Massilia litorea: one gene and its partner. Each later gene encodes a partner of the first gene's protein in a complex. Links are inferred from orthologs where the notes say so. Each region holds a gene or a part of one and is shown in the gene's direction. Other genes may lie near its edges.

Region 1 (7,418 bases):
AAGAGGCCGGCAAGCGCTTCAATGTCATCGGCCTCGGCATCGATTCGCCCTCGGCCATGAGCGAATTTGCGGCCAAGCACAACATCAAGTACCCGCTGTATGTAGGCGGCATGGGCGGCACGGAACTGTCGCGCGCCTTCGGCAATACGAATGGCGGCCTGCCCTTCACGGTACTCATCGGCGCGGACGGCCAGGTAAGGAAGACCTACCTCGGCAAGCTGAAATTCGACGAGTTGAAGGCCGACCTCGCGGCACTGTAGAGCTCGCGAACGGTCGTTCTTTTCCGATCTCCGCGCAAGTGGTTGTTATCCACGGAGAATTTTATCGCTTGCCAATAGCTGACGTTGGCGGCAAAATGCGTCACTTTCGAGCATAGACTCTACAAAATAATGGCGAAAAAGCTACTGCTGCTCAACGGTCCCAACCTGAATTTATTGGGAACCCGCGAGCCTGCGGTGTATGGCGCGGCAACGCTGGCCGACATCGAAAGCGCTGCGACGGCCCAGGCCATCGCAGCGGGCGGGTCGCTTTCCTGCTTTCAGAGCAACCACGAAGGTGCGCTGATCGACCGCATCCACGCCGCCCGTAGCGAAGGCGTGGACGCGATCGTCATCAATCCTGGCGGGCTGACCCACACGAGCGTGGCCTTGCGCGATGCGTTTGCTGCGGTGGCGATCCCGTTCATTGAGGTCCATATCTCAAATATTTATCAGCGCGAAGAATTCCGCCACCATTCCTACCTGTCGGCGCTGGCCCGCGGCACCATCTGCGGGCTCGGCATCGACGGATACCGGTATGCCATCGACTTCGCGCTCAAATAGCGTTAATCTCAAGTAACTTCATGCATCATCTTCGGCTGCGCCCTCTTTTGGCGCGCTGTTTTACTCTCTTAATACCACAATAATTCCAAGGGGTTTCACATGGATCTACGTAAACTCAAGACTTTGATCGACCTCGTCGCCGAATCGGACATCGCTGAACTCGAAGTGACCGAAGGCGAAAGCAAGGTTCGCATCGTCAAGTCGTCCGCCGCGCCCCAAGGCCAGATGGTCATGATGCCGTCCGGCATGCAGCAATATTCGGCGCCCGCCCCAGCCGCCGCTCCTGCTGCCCCGGCCGCGCCTGCAGCACCGGCCGTTGCCGTTGAAACTGGTCACGTCGTCAAGTCGCCGATGGTCGGCACCTTCTACCGTTCGTCCGCTCCGGGCGCCGCTGCGTTCGTCGAAGTCGGCACCAACATCAAGGAAGGCGACACCCTCTGCATCATCGAGGCAATGAAACTCCTGAACGAAATCGACGCCGATGTCTCCGGCGTGGTGACCAAGATCCTGGTGGAAAATGGCCAGCCGGTCGAATTCGGCCAGCCACTGTTCGTGATCGGCTAAGTTTCGGCTTTCGCTGCGCCGCCCGGCCGTGACATCGTTCCGGCCGCATGATCCCGAACCCAGGCCGGCGCACGACGCCGGCTCTCTCACACTCCGAAGCTAACCATGTTTGAAAAAATTCTTATCGCCAATCGTGGTGAAATCGCGCTGCGTATCCAGCGCGCATGCCGCGAAATGGGCATCAAGACGGTGGTCGTCCACTCCGAAGCCGACAAGGACGCCAAGTATGTGAAGCTGGCCGACGAGTCCGTCTGCATCGGCCCGGCCCAGTCCGCGCTGAGCTACCTGAACATGCCGGCGATTATCAGCGCCGCCGAAGTGACGGACGCCGAAGCGATCCACCCGGGCTACGGCTTCCTGTCGGAAAACGCCGACTTCGCCGAGCGCGTGGAAAAATCGGGCTTCGTCTTCATCGGCCCGCGTTCCGATTCGATCCGCCTGATGGGCGACAAGGTCTCGGCCAAGCAGGCGATGATCCGCGCCGGCGTGCCTTGCGTGCCGGGTTCGGATGGCGCCCTGCCTGACGATCCGAAGGAAATCATCCAGACCGCCCGCAAGGTTGGCTATCCGGTCATCATCAAGGCTGCCGGCGGCGGCGGCGGGCGCGGCATGCGCGTGGTCCACACCGAAGCGGCCCTGCTCAACGCCGTGGCGATGACCAAGACCGAAGCCGGTACCGCCTTCGGCAATCCGGAAGTCTATATGGAGAAGTACCTGGAGAATCCGCGCCACGTGGAAATCCAGATCCTCGCCGACGAACACAAAAACGCCGTCTGGCTGGGCGAACGCGACTGCTCGATGCAGCGCCGCCACCAGAAGGTGATCGAGGAAGCGCCGGCACCGGGCATCCCGCGCAAGCTGATCGAGAAGATCGGCGACCGCTGCGCCGAAGCCTGCCGCAAGATCGGCTACCGCGGCGCCGGTACCTTCGAATTCCTGTATGAAAACGGCGAGTTCTATTTCATCGAAATGAACACACGCGTCCAGGTCGAACACCCGGTCACGGAAATGATCACCGGCATCGACATCGTGCAGGAACAGATCCGCATCGCCTGCGGCGAGAAGCTGCGCTTCCGCCAGCGCGACATCATGCTGGCCGGCCACGCGATCGAATGCCGCATCAATGCGGAAGACCCATTCAAGTTTACGCCGTCCCCTGGCCGCATCACCGGCTGGCACCCGCCGGGCGGTCCCGGCATCCGTGTCGATTCGCACTCGTATGCGGGCTACTATGTGCCACCTCATTACGACTCGATGATCGGCAAGGTAATTTCCTACGGTGCTACTCGTGAGCAAGCAATCCGCCGCATGCAAATTGCGTTGTCGGAAATGGTGGTTGAGGGTATTTTGACCAACATCCAGCTGCACCGCGAACTGATGGTCGATGCCCGCTTCATCGAAGGCGGCACCAACATCCATTACCTGGAGCAGAAGCTGGCGAATCGCCCTGACACGAAAGTGGTCGTGGCCCCGGAAAACAAGGCTGACGCATGAGCTGGACCGAAGTCATCATCGAAATCGCACGCGAGCACGCGGAAGGCCTGTCCGACGCCTTGATGGAAGCGGGCGCGCTGTCGGTTTCGGTGGAAGATGCCGACGAAGGCACCGACCAGGAAAAGCCGCTGTTCGGCGAACCTGGCATGGAGCCGACCGAGGCGGCCTGGGATCACAGCCGTGTCGTGGCCCTGACTGACATCGACGCTGACCAACAGGCCATCGTCGCGGAAGCGGCCGCCGCCATCGGGCTCACTACCGTGCCGGCGTTTTCCACCCGCGCGGTGGCCGATGCCGACTGGGTACGCCTGACGCAGTCGCAATTCGAACCGATCCACATCGGCACCAACATCTGGGTCGTGCCGAGCTGGCACGAAGCGCCGGACCCGAACGGGCTCATTCTCGAACTCGATCCGGGCCTGGCGTTTGGCACCGGCAGCCATCCGACCACCCGCCTGTGCATGGAGTGGCTGGAAGCCCATCCGGCACCGGGCAAGAGCGTCCTGGACTACGGCTGCGGTTCCGGCATCCTGGCGATGGTCGCCAAGAAGCTGGCCGCCGGCGACGTGGCCGGGGTCGACATCGATCCGCAGGCGATCGAATCGGCGCGTGCGAATGCCGAGCGTAACAACTGCGAAATCGATTTCTACGTGCCGGACGCATTTGCCGCCTCGTCGAACGAGCGCCATGCAAATGGCAAGTTCGACATCGTCGTGGCCAACATCCTGTCGAGCCCATTGAAGCTGATGGCGCCGATGTTGTCGGGCCGCGTGGCGCCTGGCGGTTCGCTGGTGCTCTCGGGCGTGCTGGCGCGCCAGGCCGACGAAGTGGCCGCCGCCTACGCACCTTTCATCAAGCTGGGCGTCTGGGCCGAGCAGGACGGCTGGGTTGCCCTTCACGGGACGCTCGGCCAGGATACGGTACCGGCCGCGCGCTCCACTACCAACGGTTAAGGAGCCCGGCATGGCGCTTGCCACCCAATGCCCCCATTGCGGCACGATGTTCCGGGTCGCCTCGGACCAACTCAAGCTGCGTGGGGGCATTGTGCGTTGCGGCTCCTGCCAGGAGATCTTCGACGGCAGCGCCACCCTGGTGGACCTCGATGCGCTGCCGGCCAAGGCGCCGGTGGCTGCCAAGCCTGATCTGCCCTCTCCCGACGCGGCGCCCGCTGCCGTCGTCGAACCCGCCCCCATATCCGAACCCGAACCCGAGCCTGCGCCTGCCCTTGAGGAGGCGTCCCTGGCTGACGACGAAGCGCTCGCGCCGCTCGACATGACGGTCGAGCTGCCGCGTTTCGAGGACCAGCCGGTCTACACGCTCGACTTCGACCATACCTTCGATCCGTTCGGGATCCTGCCGAAAGTCGATGCACCCGCGGCGCCTGAAGTGGAAACGCCCCTGCCCGAAGCGGTCGCGGTCGAGGCGTCCGGGTCCGCAGCCGAAGAACCCGTGATCGACGAGGAGCCCGTCCAGCCGGCCATGCCGCCCTGGTCGCAGCTGTTGAAGAACCCGGAGCCGGTTGCGGAGGCGACACCGCCCGCCGCGCCGGAGCCGGCCGCCCTTGCGCCGCAGCCCGACGACGCGGCCGAACCCGTCCTCGAAGCGCAAGCGGAGCCTGAGCCGCTCGTCCCGCAGCACGCCGGCCGCATCGAGCCCGCCTTCGGCCTGCCGGTCGACGAAGAACTGGTCGCCGCGCCCCTGCCCGGCCACGAACCGGAACTGGAACCGGCTGCGCCCGCGCCACGCGCCAACGTTCCCGCCGACGACGCGCCGCCGCTGCTGATGCGCGAATCGACCGCCAGCGTGGTCACGCCGCCCGCCGCCGCCCATGTGCCGCCGATTGCGCGCACGCCGGCCGCCAAGCGTGCCGAAAAGGCCGCCGCGCGCCGCTCGAAGCTCACGCCCACCCGCATCGAAGCGCAACCGAAACTGCGCGCGGCCGAGATCGACGAGCCGGAGTTCGTCAAGCGCGGCCGCCAGCAGGAGCAGAACGGGCGCGCGCGCAAGATCGCGCTGGTCGCCGGCGCCATCGCCCTGTTGATCCTCCTGTTCGCGCAAGGGGTACTGAACTTCCGCAACGCCCTCGCCGCCCGCTTCCCGGCCGCGAAACCGGCCCTCGTCTCCGGCTGCGCTGTCTTCGGCTGCCGCGTCGAACTGCCGGCCCAGATCGACAACCTCGCCATCGAAACGGGCGAACTGACCACGCTCGGCGGCGGCGTCTATTCCTTCACCACCGAGCTGCGCAACGCCGGCACCACGGCCCAGGCCTGGCCGAGCCTGGAACTGGCGCTGACCGACGCCAACGACAAGCCGCTGGTGCGCCGCGTATTCGGCCCCAGGGATTATCTTGCCGCCGACACCCCGGCCGCGAACGGCATCGCGCCGCGCGCCGAACACGCGATCAAACTCCACTTCCGCGTGGAGGACCTGAAACCTTCCGGCTACCACATTGCCGTCTTCTACCCCTGAATTGACGTTGGACCTCACATGACCCAAGCTACCCTGATCTGCGGATCGCTCGCATTCGACAAGATCATGCAATACCACGGCCGTTTCGCCGAGACCCTGCTGGCCGACCAGCTGCACCGCGTGAACGTCTCCTTCCTGGTACCGACCCTGCGCACCGAATACGGCGGCTGCTCGGCGAACATCGCCTATAACCTCAAGCTGCTCGGCGGCGAGCCCCTGATCATGGCCACCCTCGGCCAGGACGGCGCCGACTACCTCGAGCGCCTGCGCAACTTCGGCATCAAGACGCGCGCCATCAAGACGATCCAGGACGCCTACACGGCCCAGTGCTTCGTCACCGCCGACCAGGACAACAACCAGATCAACGCCTTCCACCCGGGCGCGATGCAGTTCTCGCACGAGAACAACGTCGCCGACCAGGGCCCGCTGCGCGTGGCGATCATCGCCCCGGACGGCCGCGACGGCATGCTCAAGCACGCGCGCGACTGCGCCGCCCAGGGCGTACCTTTCATGTTCGACCCGGGCCAGCAGCTGCCGATGTTCAGCGGCGAAGAACTGCTGACCTTCATCGAGCAGGCCACCTACCTGGCCGCGAACGACTACGAATTCGAGATGGTGATGGACCGCACCGGCCTCTCGCTCGAACAGATCGCCGCGCGCCTGGAGGCGCTGATCGTCACCCGCGGCGAAAAGGGTTCCGAGATCTACGCCGGCGGCGAGCGCCACGACATCCCGGCCGTGCCGGCCACCGCCGTGGTCGACCCGACCGGCTGCGGCGACGCATACCGCGCCGGCCTCCTGTACGGCATCGCGCAAGGCTACGACTGGCCGACCACCGGCCGCATCGCCAGCCTGCTCGGCTCCATCAAGATCGCCCACCAGGGCGGCCAGAACCACAGTTTTACTCCGGCCGAGATCGCCAATAAATTCGAAGCCGCCTTCGGCTACCGCTTCAAATAATTAAAAGGGTACAACCGCCGGCATACACTGTTGGCGGATGCGCACCGTAGGGGTCATTGAGGACAATGTCCTCAATGACGGGTTCACCGGGCTCCCCGAGCCCACGCGTTACGCACCTCAAGCGAAGCCACAAAAAAAACGGGCAGCCAGGCTGCCCGTTTTCACATCCGTACTACCCAATCAAATCGGCACCACAGTCCTCAGCAAATACAGCGCAATCTGCAGCAGCAGCACCGCCACCAGCACCGACAAATCCAGCCCGCCGATCGGCGGCACCACCTTGCGGATCGGCCGCAGCAGCGGATCGTTCAGCGCATGCACGAACGGCGCCAGCGGCGCATGCGGATTGACCCAGCTGAAGATCGCCTCGATGATCAGGAGCGCGATGAACCCGTAGATGATCCACTTCACGAAGCGCCCCAGCGCCAGCAGCAGCACCTGCTCGGCCGACGCCCCCACGATGAACAGGATCGAGGTCGCCAGCAGCACCACCAGGAAGGCGCCGATCAGGCTTGCCCAGTCGTAGCCGCCTGCCCCCGGCACGATGCGGCGCAGGGGTTTCACGAGCCAGTCGCTCAGCGTGAAGGTGAACTGCGCCACCGAGGCTGGCGGACGCACGCGGATGGCCTGCATCCAGAAGCGCAACAGGAGCACCCCGCCCAGCACAGTGGCAATGGTATCGACGATCAACTGAAGAATGGACAGCACGAGAACTCCTTGAAATAAAAAAACCGCTGTGTGAACGGTTCACACAGCGGTATTTTGCCCTAAAGCGGGCCAGACCCGGGATTACGGACGGCTGCTGGTCGGGAACGGCCAGGCGGCTGCCGGTGCCAGCACGGTCTTCGCCGCTGGTGCCGGTGCGGCCGGCTTGGCTTCGCCTGCTGCCTGGGCTGGCTTGGCTTCCGTTTCCTTGGCCGCCGGCTTCTTGGCTGCCGCTTTCTTGGCTGCTGGCTTGGCTGCCGCTTCCGGCTTGGCTTCCGCCTTCACCGCAGGTGCTGCGGCGGCTTCCGGCTTGGCTTCGGCCTTGGCTGCTTCCGGCTTGGCTTCGGCTTTCGCTGCTTCCGGCTTGGCTTCGGCCTTCATGGCTTCGGGCTTGGCTTCAGCTTT
Region 2 (7,335 bases), 740 kb from region 1 along the record:
ACGACAGCGTCTTCAATTCCAGCTTCGCGCCCTCGGCCAGCCAGCTCGACACGAATGAAGTGGACCCATTGGCCGAAGCCGAGCTGTATCTGGCCTATAACTTCGACACCCAGGCCGAGGACATCCTCAAGGAAGCGCTGCGCAACGATCCGTACCGCCATCCGGTGCGCCTGAAGCTGCTCGAGATCTACGCGGCACGCAAGGACGTGCGCGCCTTCGAGACCCAGGCTACCGAGCTCTACAGCCTGACGGGCGGCAAGGGCGACGAGTGGGCGCAAGCCGCCGCGCTCGGCCATACGCTCGATCCGAACAACCCGATGTACGCCCAGGGCGCGGCGGCCGCTGTGGTCGGCGCCGGTGCCGCCGTGGCCGGCGCAGGCCTGGCAGCCGCAGGCTCGAGCTCCACAATCGTTGCCGACGACGCCGGTCCGCAGACCATGCTGTCCCAGCAGCTCGAGCAAGCCTTCCGCAACCGCGGCGACGCCTCCGAGATCATCGAACCGGACGCGACCGTGGACGCCGTCACCGGCGCGCCGCTCGACACCGGCTTCAACCTCGACAGCTTCGGCCTCGACAACGATGCCACCGCGCTGCCGCAACTGGCTGAGACGTCCCCGGCTGCCGCCAAGGCGGAAGACAATTTGCTCGACTTCGACCTCGGCGGCCTGAGTTTCGAGCCGGTCGCCGCCACCGGCACCGACAACGCGGTGCACGACGACGCTACCGCCGTGCCCGACCTGCAGTTCGACATGGAACCGTTCGCGCCGCTCGATCCCCCAGCGGGCACCCCGGCCGTGACGGGCGAGAGCCTGGACGACCTGGCCTTCGACATGGATTTCGACGCCCCGGCCACTGCACAGACTGCTACGGCCGCGGTGGACGAGGACGACGCCTTCGTGCTCGACCTCAGCAAGAACGGCCCCAACACCGACATCGACATGGCGCAGCTGGCACGCGAGTTTGAATTGCCGCCGCTGCCGGAAGCGCCAGGCACGCCACCGGCCTCGGACCTGAAGGATCCCTTGTTCGACCTCGACGCCATGGACTTCGGCATGCTCGATGCCAACCCGTCCGCCCCGGTGACCCCGGTAGGCGAGCGCCAGGAGCCGGTCTTCGATTTCGGCTCGACCGACCTCGACCTGACGCCGCCGGCCGCGCCGGCAGCGCAGGAGTTTGCCGCCGCGCCCGAAGCGGCCAAGGACCCGCTGTTCGACCTTGACATGATGGACTTCGGCCAGCCCGCCGCTCCGGCAGCGCCGCAGGACGATCCGTTCGCCATGACCGACGTGCCGGCGATCCCGAACCCGGGCACCCCGGTGCCGCGCTTCGACATGTCGGGCCTCGACCTCGACCTGCCGGCCAACGATTTCACCCTGACCGAGCCTGAAGCGCCGGCCGCAAGCCCGGTCGATCATGCCCCGATGGAACTGACCGCCGCGCAAATGGAAATGGAAACCAAGCTGGACCTCGCGATCGCCTACCAGGAGATCGGCGACAAGGAAGGTGCGCGCGAATTGCTCGACGAAGTCATCAAGGGCGGCAACGTCGAACAGTCCAGCCGCGCCAGCACGATGCGCGCACAGTTGGCGTGAGGCGCATCGCACTCGGACTCCAGTACGTCGGCACCGGCTGGAATGGATACCAGAAACAGCCGAGCCGTGACACCATCCAGGATGCGCTCGAGATCGCCCTGGAGAAGTTTGCCCGCACCAAGCTGTCCACCACCTGCGCCGGCCGCACCGACGCCGGCGTCCACGCGGTCGAGCAGGTCGTGCACTTCGACACCGAACTCGACCGACCGATGCAAAGCTGGGTGCGCGGCACGAATACCTTCCTGCCCGATTCGGTGTCCGTGCGCTGGGCCGCCGAAGTCGCGCCTGGCCCAGATGGCCAGGAGTTCCACGCGCGCTATTCGGCACGCTCGCGCACCTATCATTACGTCCTGTACAACAACCCGAATCCGTCCTCGCTGCTGGCCGGCCGCGCCGGCTGGGTGTTTCGCCCGATCGACGTCGAGCGCATGCAGGCCGCCGCGCGCCACCTGATCGGCCTGCACGATTTTTCGTCTTTCCGCGCTTCCGGCTGCCAGGCGAATACGCCGGTCAAGGACATGCAGGAAATCCGGATCGAGCGGCGCGGCGACATCATCGTCTTCACCGTGCGCGCCAGTGCCTTCCTGCACCACATGGTGCGCAACCTGGTGGGTGCGCTGATCTATGTCGGCATCGGCCGCAACGAGCCGGACTGGATGGCCGAGGTGCTGGCCGCCCGCAACCGCGACGCTGCGGCGCCGACCTTCATGCCCGACGGCCTGTATTTCGCGAAAATCGATTACGATCCGAAGTGGGGATTGCCGCAGGAGCAGCTCTCTCCGCTCCCCTGGCTCTAAGGTTTTACGCACATGCACCGTACCCGAATCAAGATCTGCGGCATCACCCGCGAGGAAGACCTGCGCGCTGCCGTTGCCAGCGGCGCCGACGCCCTCGGCTTCGTCTTCTACCCGAAGAGCCCGCGCTACGTCACGCCCGAACGGTTCGCCGCGCTTGCCGCCGGGTTGCCGCCCTATGTCAGCTCGGTCGCGCTGTTCGTGAACGCCGGCCTGGAGGAGGTGCGGGCGGTCGTGGACGCGGCACCGGTGGCGCTGCTGCAGTTCCACGGCGACGAAACAATGGAAGAGTGTGCGCGCGTCGCCGACGCGGTGAAGCGGCCTTTCGTCCACGCCTACCGCGTCAGGCCGGACACGGCCCCTGCCGATTTGCTAGAATGCGAACTCGCATACCGCGCCGCCAGTCCCTGGTTCTCGGGCCTTCTGCTCGATACCTATGTGGATGCCTACGGCGGTGCTGGAAAGGTCTTCGATTGGTCTCTTATCCCAAAAGAGCTCGCGCCTCGGGTCGTTTTGAGTGGTGGCTTGAGCGTGCAAAACGCGACTGACGCAGTCGCACGCGTACGCCCCTGGGCCGTCGACATCAGCAGTGGTGTCGAGGCATCCAAGGGGATCAAGGACGCCCGCAAGATCGCGGATTTCATCGCCGCGGTGCGGGCAGCCGATGCCACCATTGAAAGCGAGCACCCCCATGAAAGCAGTACAGGAAGCAGCCCTGGAGAGCCAGGAAGCCACCCTTGAACGGTCGGTCAACGCCCTGTTCCAGACCACCGACTACCAATTCCCCGATGCCAAGGGCCATTTCGGCCCCTACGGCGGCAGTTTCGTCGCCGAGACGCTGACCCACGCATTGGCCGAACTGAACGAGGCCTACGCCCGTTATTCGCAGGACCCCGAATTCCTCGAAGAATTCCGCTACGAGCTGGCCCACTTCGTCGGCCGTCCTTCGCCCGTCTATCACGCCAGGCGCTGGTCGGAACTGGCCGGCGGCGCGCAGGTCTTCTTCAAGCGCGAAGACCTGAACCACACCGGCGCCCATAAAATCAACAACGTGATCGGCCAGGCCCTGCTGGCGCGCCGGATGGGCAAGCCGCGCATCATCGCCGAGACCGGCGCCGGCCAGCACGGCGTCGCAACCGCCACCATCTGCGCCCGCTTCGGCCTCGAATGCGTGGTCTACATGGGCGCCGAGGACGTCAAGCGCCAGGCCCAGAACGTATATCGGATGAAGCTGCTGGGCGCGACCGTCGTTCCGGTCGAGTCCGGCAGCAAGACCCTGAAGGACGCGCTCAACGAAGCGATGCGCGACTGGGTCACCAACATCGAAAATACCTTCTACATCATCGGCACCGTGGCCGGCCCGCACCCGTATCCGATGATGGTGCGCGATTTCCAGTCGGTAATCGGCGAGGAATGCCGCATCCAGATGCCGGAAATGACGGGCCGCCAGCCGGACTACGTGGTCGCCTGCATCGGCGGCGGCTCGAACGCGATGGGCATTTTCTATCCCTACATCGACGAAACCAATGTGAAACTGGTCGGCGTCGAGGCGGCGGGCGAGGGGCTCGATTCGGGCAAGCACTCGGCCTCGCTGACGGCCGGCTTCCCGGGCGTGCTGCACGGCAACCGCACTTATCTGCTGCAGGATGCCAACGGCCAGATCATCGAGACCCACTCGGTCTCGGCCGGCCTGGATTATCCGGGCGTCGGTCCGGAACACGCCTGGCTGAAGGATTCGGCGCGCGCCGAATACGTGTCGATCACGGACGACGAGGCGCTGGCGGCCTTCCACGACTGCTGCCGCATCGAGGGCATCATTCCGGCCCTGGAATCCTCGCACGCGATCGCCTACGCGTTCAAGCTGGCGGCGACGCTGCCGAAGGACAAGCTGATCCTGGTGAATCTGTCGGGACGGGGCGACAAGGACATGCACACGGTGGCGCAACGCATGGGGCTCGATTTCGGCTGATCCGGCCAGAGCCCCTGCATTCCACCCGAAAACTTCAAAGAAAGTAAAAGCATGTCCCGAATTGCAAGTACCTTCGCCGCCCTGCGCGAACAAAACAAGACCGGCCTCGTCACCTTCATCACCGCCGGCGACCCCGGCCCCGACCTCACCGTCCCGCTGATGCACGCCCTGGTGGCGGGCGGGGCCGACATTTTGGAACTGGGCGTGCCGTTTTCCGACCCGATGGCCGAAGGCCCGGTCATCCAGCGCGCCTGCGAGCGCGCCCTGAAATTCGGCATCGGCCTGAACGACGTCTTCAATTACGTGCGCCAGTTCCGCGAAAGCGATCCAAGCACCCCGGTGGTGCTGATGGGCTACGCCAATCCGATCGAACGCATCGGCCCGGATAACTTCATCCTCAAGGCGAAAGAAGCGGGTGCCGACGGCGCCATCGTCGTCGACTACCCGCCGGAAGAGTGCGAAGCCTTTGCCGACGCCATGCGCGCCAACGACCTCGACCTGATCTTCCTGCTGGCGCCGACGTCCACGCAGGAGCGCATCAGGCAGGTGGCGCGCTACGGCAGCGGCTTCAGCTATTACGTGTCCCTGAAGGGCGTCACCGGCGCCGGCAGCATCGATACCGAGGACGTGGCGCGCCGCGTGGCCGCGATCCGCGAGCACGTCAGCCTGCCGATCGGCGTCGGTTTCGGCATCCGCGACGCGCAGACGGCGAAGGCGGTGGCCTCGGTGGCGGACGCGGTCGTGATCGGCAGCCGCATCATCCAGGAGATCGAAAACGTGGGTCCCGAGGCTGCCGTGCCGGCGGTACAGGCCTTCGTGGCCGGGATCCGCACCGCGCTCGACAGTTGATGCCGGCAGGGTGGGCCGTGATGCCGGGGCTCCAGTTCTGCCGGGATTCGTGCTCACCCTGTTCGACGCATGGTGTATAACATGCCACGCGCGCCGGAATCGGTTGCCAAGAATTGACAGACAGGCAAGCGGTGACAAGCCCGGCGCTAGCGGCTACACTACGCCCCATTCAAGAATTGCCGCAAAGGAGAGAACATGAGTTGGTTGGAAAAACTGCTGCCCCCCCGAATCCAGCGCTCCGATGCCGCCAATCGCAAAACCATGCCCGAGGGCCTGTGGGTCAAGTGCCCGTCGTGCGAAGCGGTGCTGTACCGCGCCGACCTCGAGTCGAACCTGCACGTCTGCCCGAAGTGCGACCACCACATGCGCATCCGTGCGCGCGAGCGCCTTGACGGCCTGCTCGACGAAGGCGGCCGCTACGAGATCGGCCAGGAAGCCCTGCCGGTCGATACCCTGAAGTTCAAGGACAGCAAGAAGTATCCTGACCGACTCAAGCAAGCGATGGAAGCCACCGGGGAAACCGATGCGCTGATCGTGCAGGGCGGCTCGATCATGAGTTTGCCGGTCGTCGTGGCCTGCTTCGAATTCGAATTCATGGGCGGCTCGATGGGTTCCGTCGTCGGCGAGCGTTTCGTCCGCGGCGCCCAGATCGCCCTCGAACAGAAAGTGCCGTTCATCTGCATCACCGCCACCGGCGGCGCCCGCATGCAGGAAGGCCTGCTGTCGCTGCTGCAGATGGCCAAGACCACCGCCATGCTGACCAAGCTGTCGGAAAAGAAACTGCCGTTCATCAGCGTGCTGACCGATCCGACCATGGGCGGCGTGTCCGCTTCCTTCGCCTTCATGGGCGACGTCGTGATCGCCGAGCCGAAAGCGCTGATCGGTTTTGCCGGCCCGCGCGTGATCGAGAACACCGTGCGCGAAAAGCTGCCGGAAGGTTTCCAGCGCGCCGAATTCCTGGTGCAAAAGGGCGCCGTCGACATGATCGTCGACCGCCGCAAGATGCGCGAAGAAATCGCCCGCCTGCTGGCCTTGCTGCAGAACCAGCCGGCCGACGTCGTCGCTTGACCGGCCAGCGCGCCGCATAAGGTTTCCTACCGGCGATCTGATTCAGGTCGCCGGTTTTCGTTTCAACGTACTGAATTTTTTTAATGCCCATGCTTCCCACCACCTTGCCCGCGTGGCTGGCGCTCCTCGAAACGCGCCACGCCGAAACCCATATCGACATGGGCCTGGACCGCGTCCGCGCCGTCAAGGAGCGCATGAACCTGCAGTTCGGCTGTCCCGTCATCATGGTGGCCGGCACCAACGGCAAGGGTTCCACCTGCGCGATGCTGGAATCGGTCCTGCTGCATGCCGGCTACCGCGTCGGCCTCTACATCAAGCCGCACTTCCTGGACTTTAACGAGCGCGCCCGCATCAATGGCGAGATGGCGAGCGACGCCGTGCTGGTCGAGGCCTTCGGCTTCGTGGAAGACGCGCGCGGCGACATCGACCTGACCTATTTCGAATTCACGACCCTGGCGATCATGCACCTGATCTCGAAAGCCGGCGTGGACGTGGCAATCCTTGAAGTAGGCCTGGGCGGGCGCCTGGACGCCGTGAACGTGATCGACGCCGACGTCTCCATCGTCACCAGCATCGACATCGACCACGCGGCCTGGCTGGGCGACACGCGCGAGGAAATCGGTTTCGAGAAGGCCGGTATTTTCCGCGCCGGCAAGACGGCGATCTGCAGCGATCCGCTGGCGCCGCAATCGCTGATCCAGCACGCGGCCGACATCGGCGCCGACCTGTGGCTGATCGGGCGCGATTTCAACTACCAGGGCGACCAGCAGCAGTGGAGCTATGGCGGACGCACCCAGCGCCGCAACTCGCTGGCCTATCCGGCCCTGCGCGGCGCCAATCAATTGCTCAACGCCGCGGCGGCGCTGGCGGCACTCGAGGCGCTGCGCATGCAGCTGCCCTGCGGCGCCCAGGAAGTGCGCACCGGCCTCGCGCTGGTCGAGCTGCCGGGCCGCTTCCAGGTGCTGGCCGGCCGTCCGACCACGGTGCTGGACGTGGCCCACAATCCACACGCCTCGGCGACCCTGGCCCAGAACCTGGGCAACATGGGCTTTCACCGCTACAC

What was found.
Region 2: the proteins of accC (region 1) and accD are in contact, whole or in part, in a solved structure (PDB 8UXZ), measured with the Escherichia coli proteins. The link is inferred for Massilia litorea from one-to-one orthologs.

Annotation. Positions count from the first base shown.
Region 1 is NZ_CP062941.1:2,006,761-2,014,178, reverse strand. What follows is about bases 745-3,684. They hold accC (acetyl-CoA carboxylase biotin carboxylase subunit), read left to right. Parts: upstream 745-1,490; coding sequence 1,491-2,879; downstream 2,880-3,684. Other genes in these bases: prmA (50S ribosomal protein L11 methyltransferase), read left to right, coding at 2,876-3,684; accB (acetyl-CoA carboxylase biotin carboxyl carrier protein), read left to right, coding at 921-1,385; aroQ (type II 3-dehydroquinate dehydratase), read left to right, coding at 745-821. Outside these bases: LPB04_RS08995 (TlpA family protein disulfide reductase), read left to right, coding at 1-260; more of aroQ, read left to right, coding at 390-744; more of prmA, read left to right, coding at 3,685-3,832; LPB04_RS08970 (zinc-ribbon and DUF3426 domain-containing protein), read left to right, coding at 3,843-5,348; LPB04_RS08965 (carbohydrate kinase family protein), read left to right, coding at 5,367-6,308; LPB04_RS08960 (YggT family protein), read right to left, coding at 6,489-7,016; LPB04_RS24360 (histone), read right to left, coding at 7,098-7,394. UniProt on the Escherichia coli protein: This protein is a component of the acetyl coenzyme A carboxylase complex; first, biotin carboxylase catalyzes the carboxylation of the carrier protein and then the transcarboxylase transfers the carboxyl group to form malonyl-CoA.
Region 2 is NZ_CP062941.1:2,747,528-2,754,862, forward strand. Bases 4,479-7,335 are described here. They hold accD (acetyl-CoA carboxylase, carboxyltransferase subunit beta), read left to right. Parts: upstream 4,479-5,399; coding sequence 5,400-6,272; downstream 6,273-7,335. Other genes in these bases: trpA (tryptophan synthase subunit alpha), read left to right, coding at 4,479-5,204; folC (bifunctional tetrahydrofolate synthase/dihydrofolate synthase), read left to right, coding at 6,356-7,335. Outside these bases: LPB04_RS12230 (FimV/HubP family polar landmark protein), read left to right, coding at 1-1,592; tRNA pseudouridine(38-40) synthase TruA, read left to right, coding at 1,589-2,389; LPB04_RS12240 (phosphoribosylanthranilate isomerase), read left to right, coding at 2,402-3,127; trpB (tryptophan synthase subunit beta), read left to right, coding at 3,078-4,355; more of trpA, read left to right, coding at 4,407-4,478.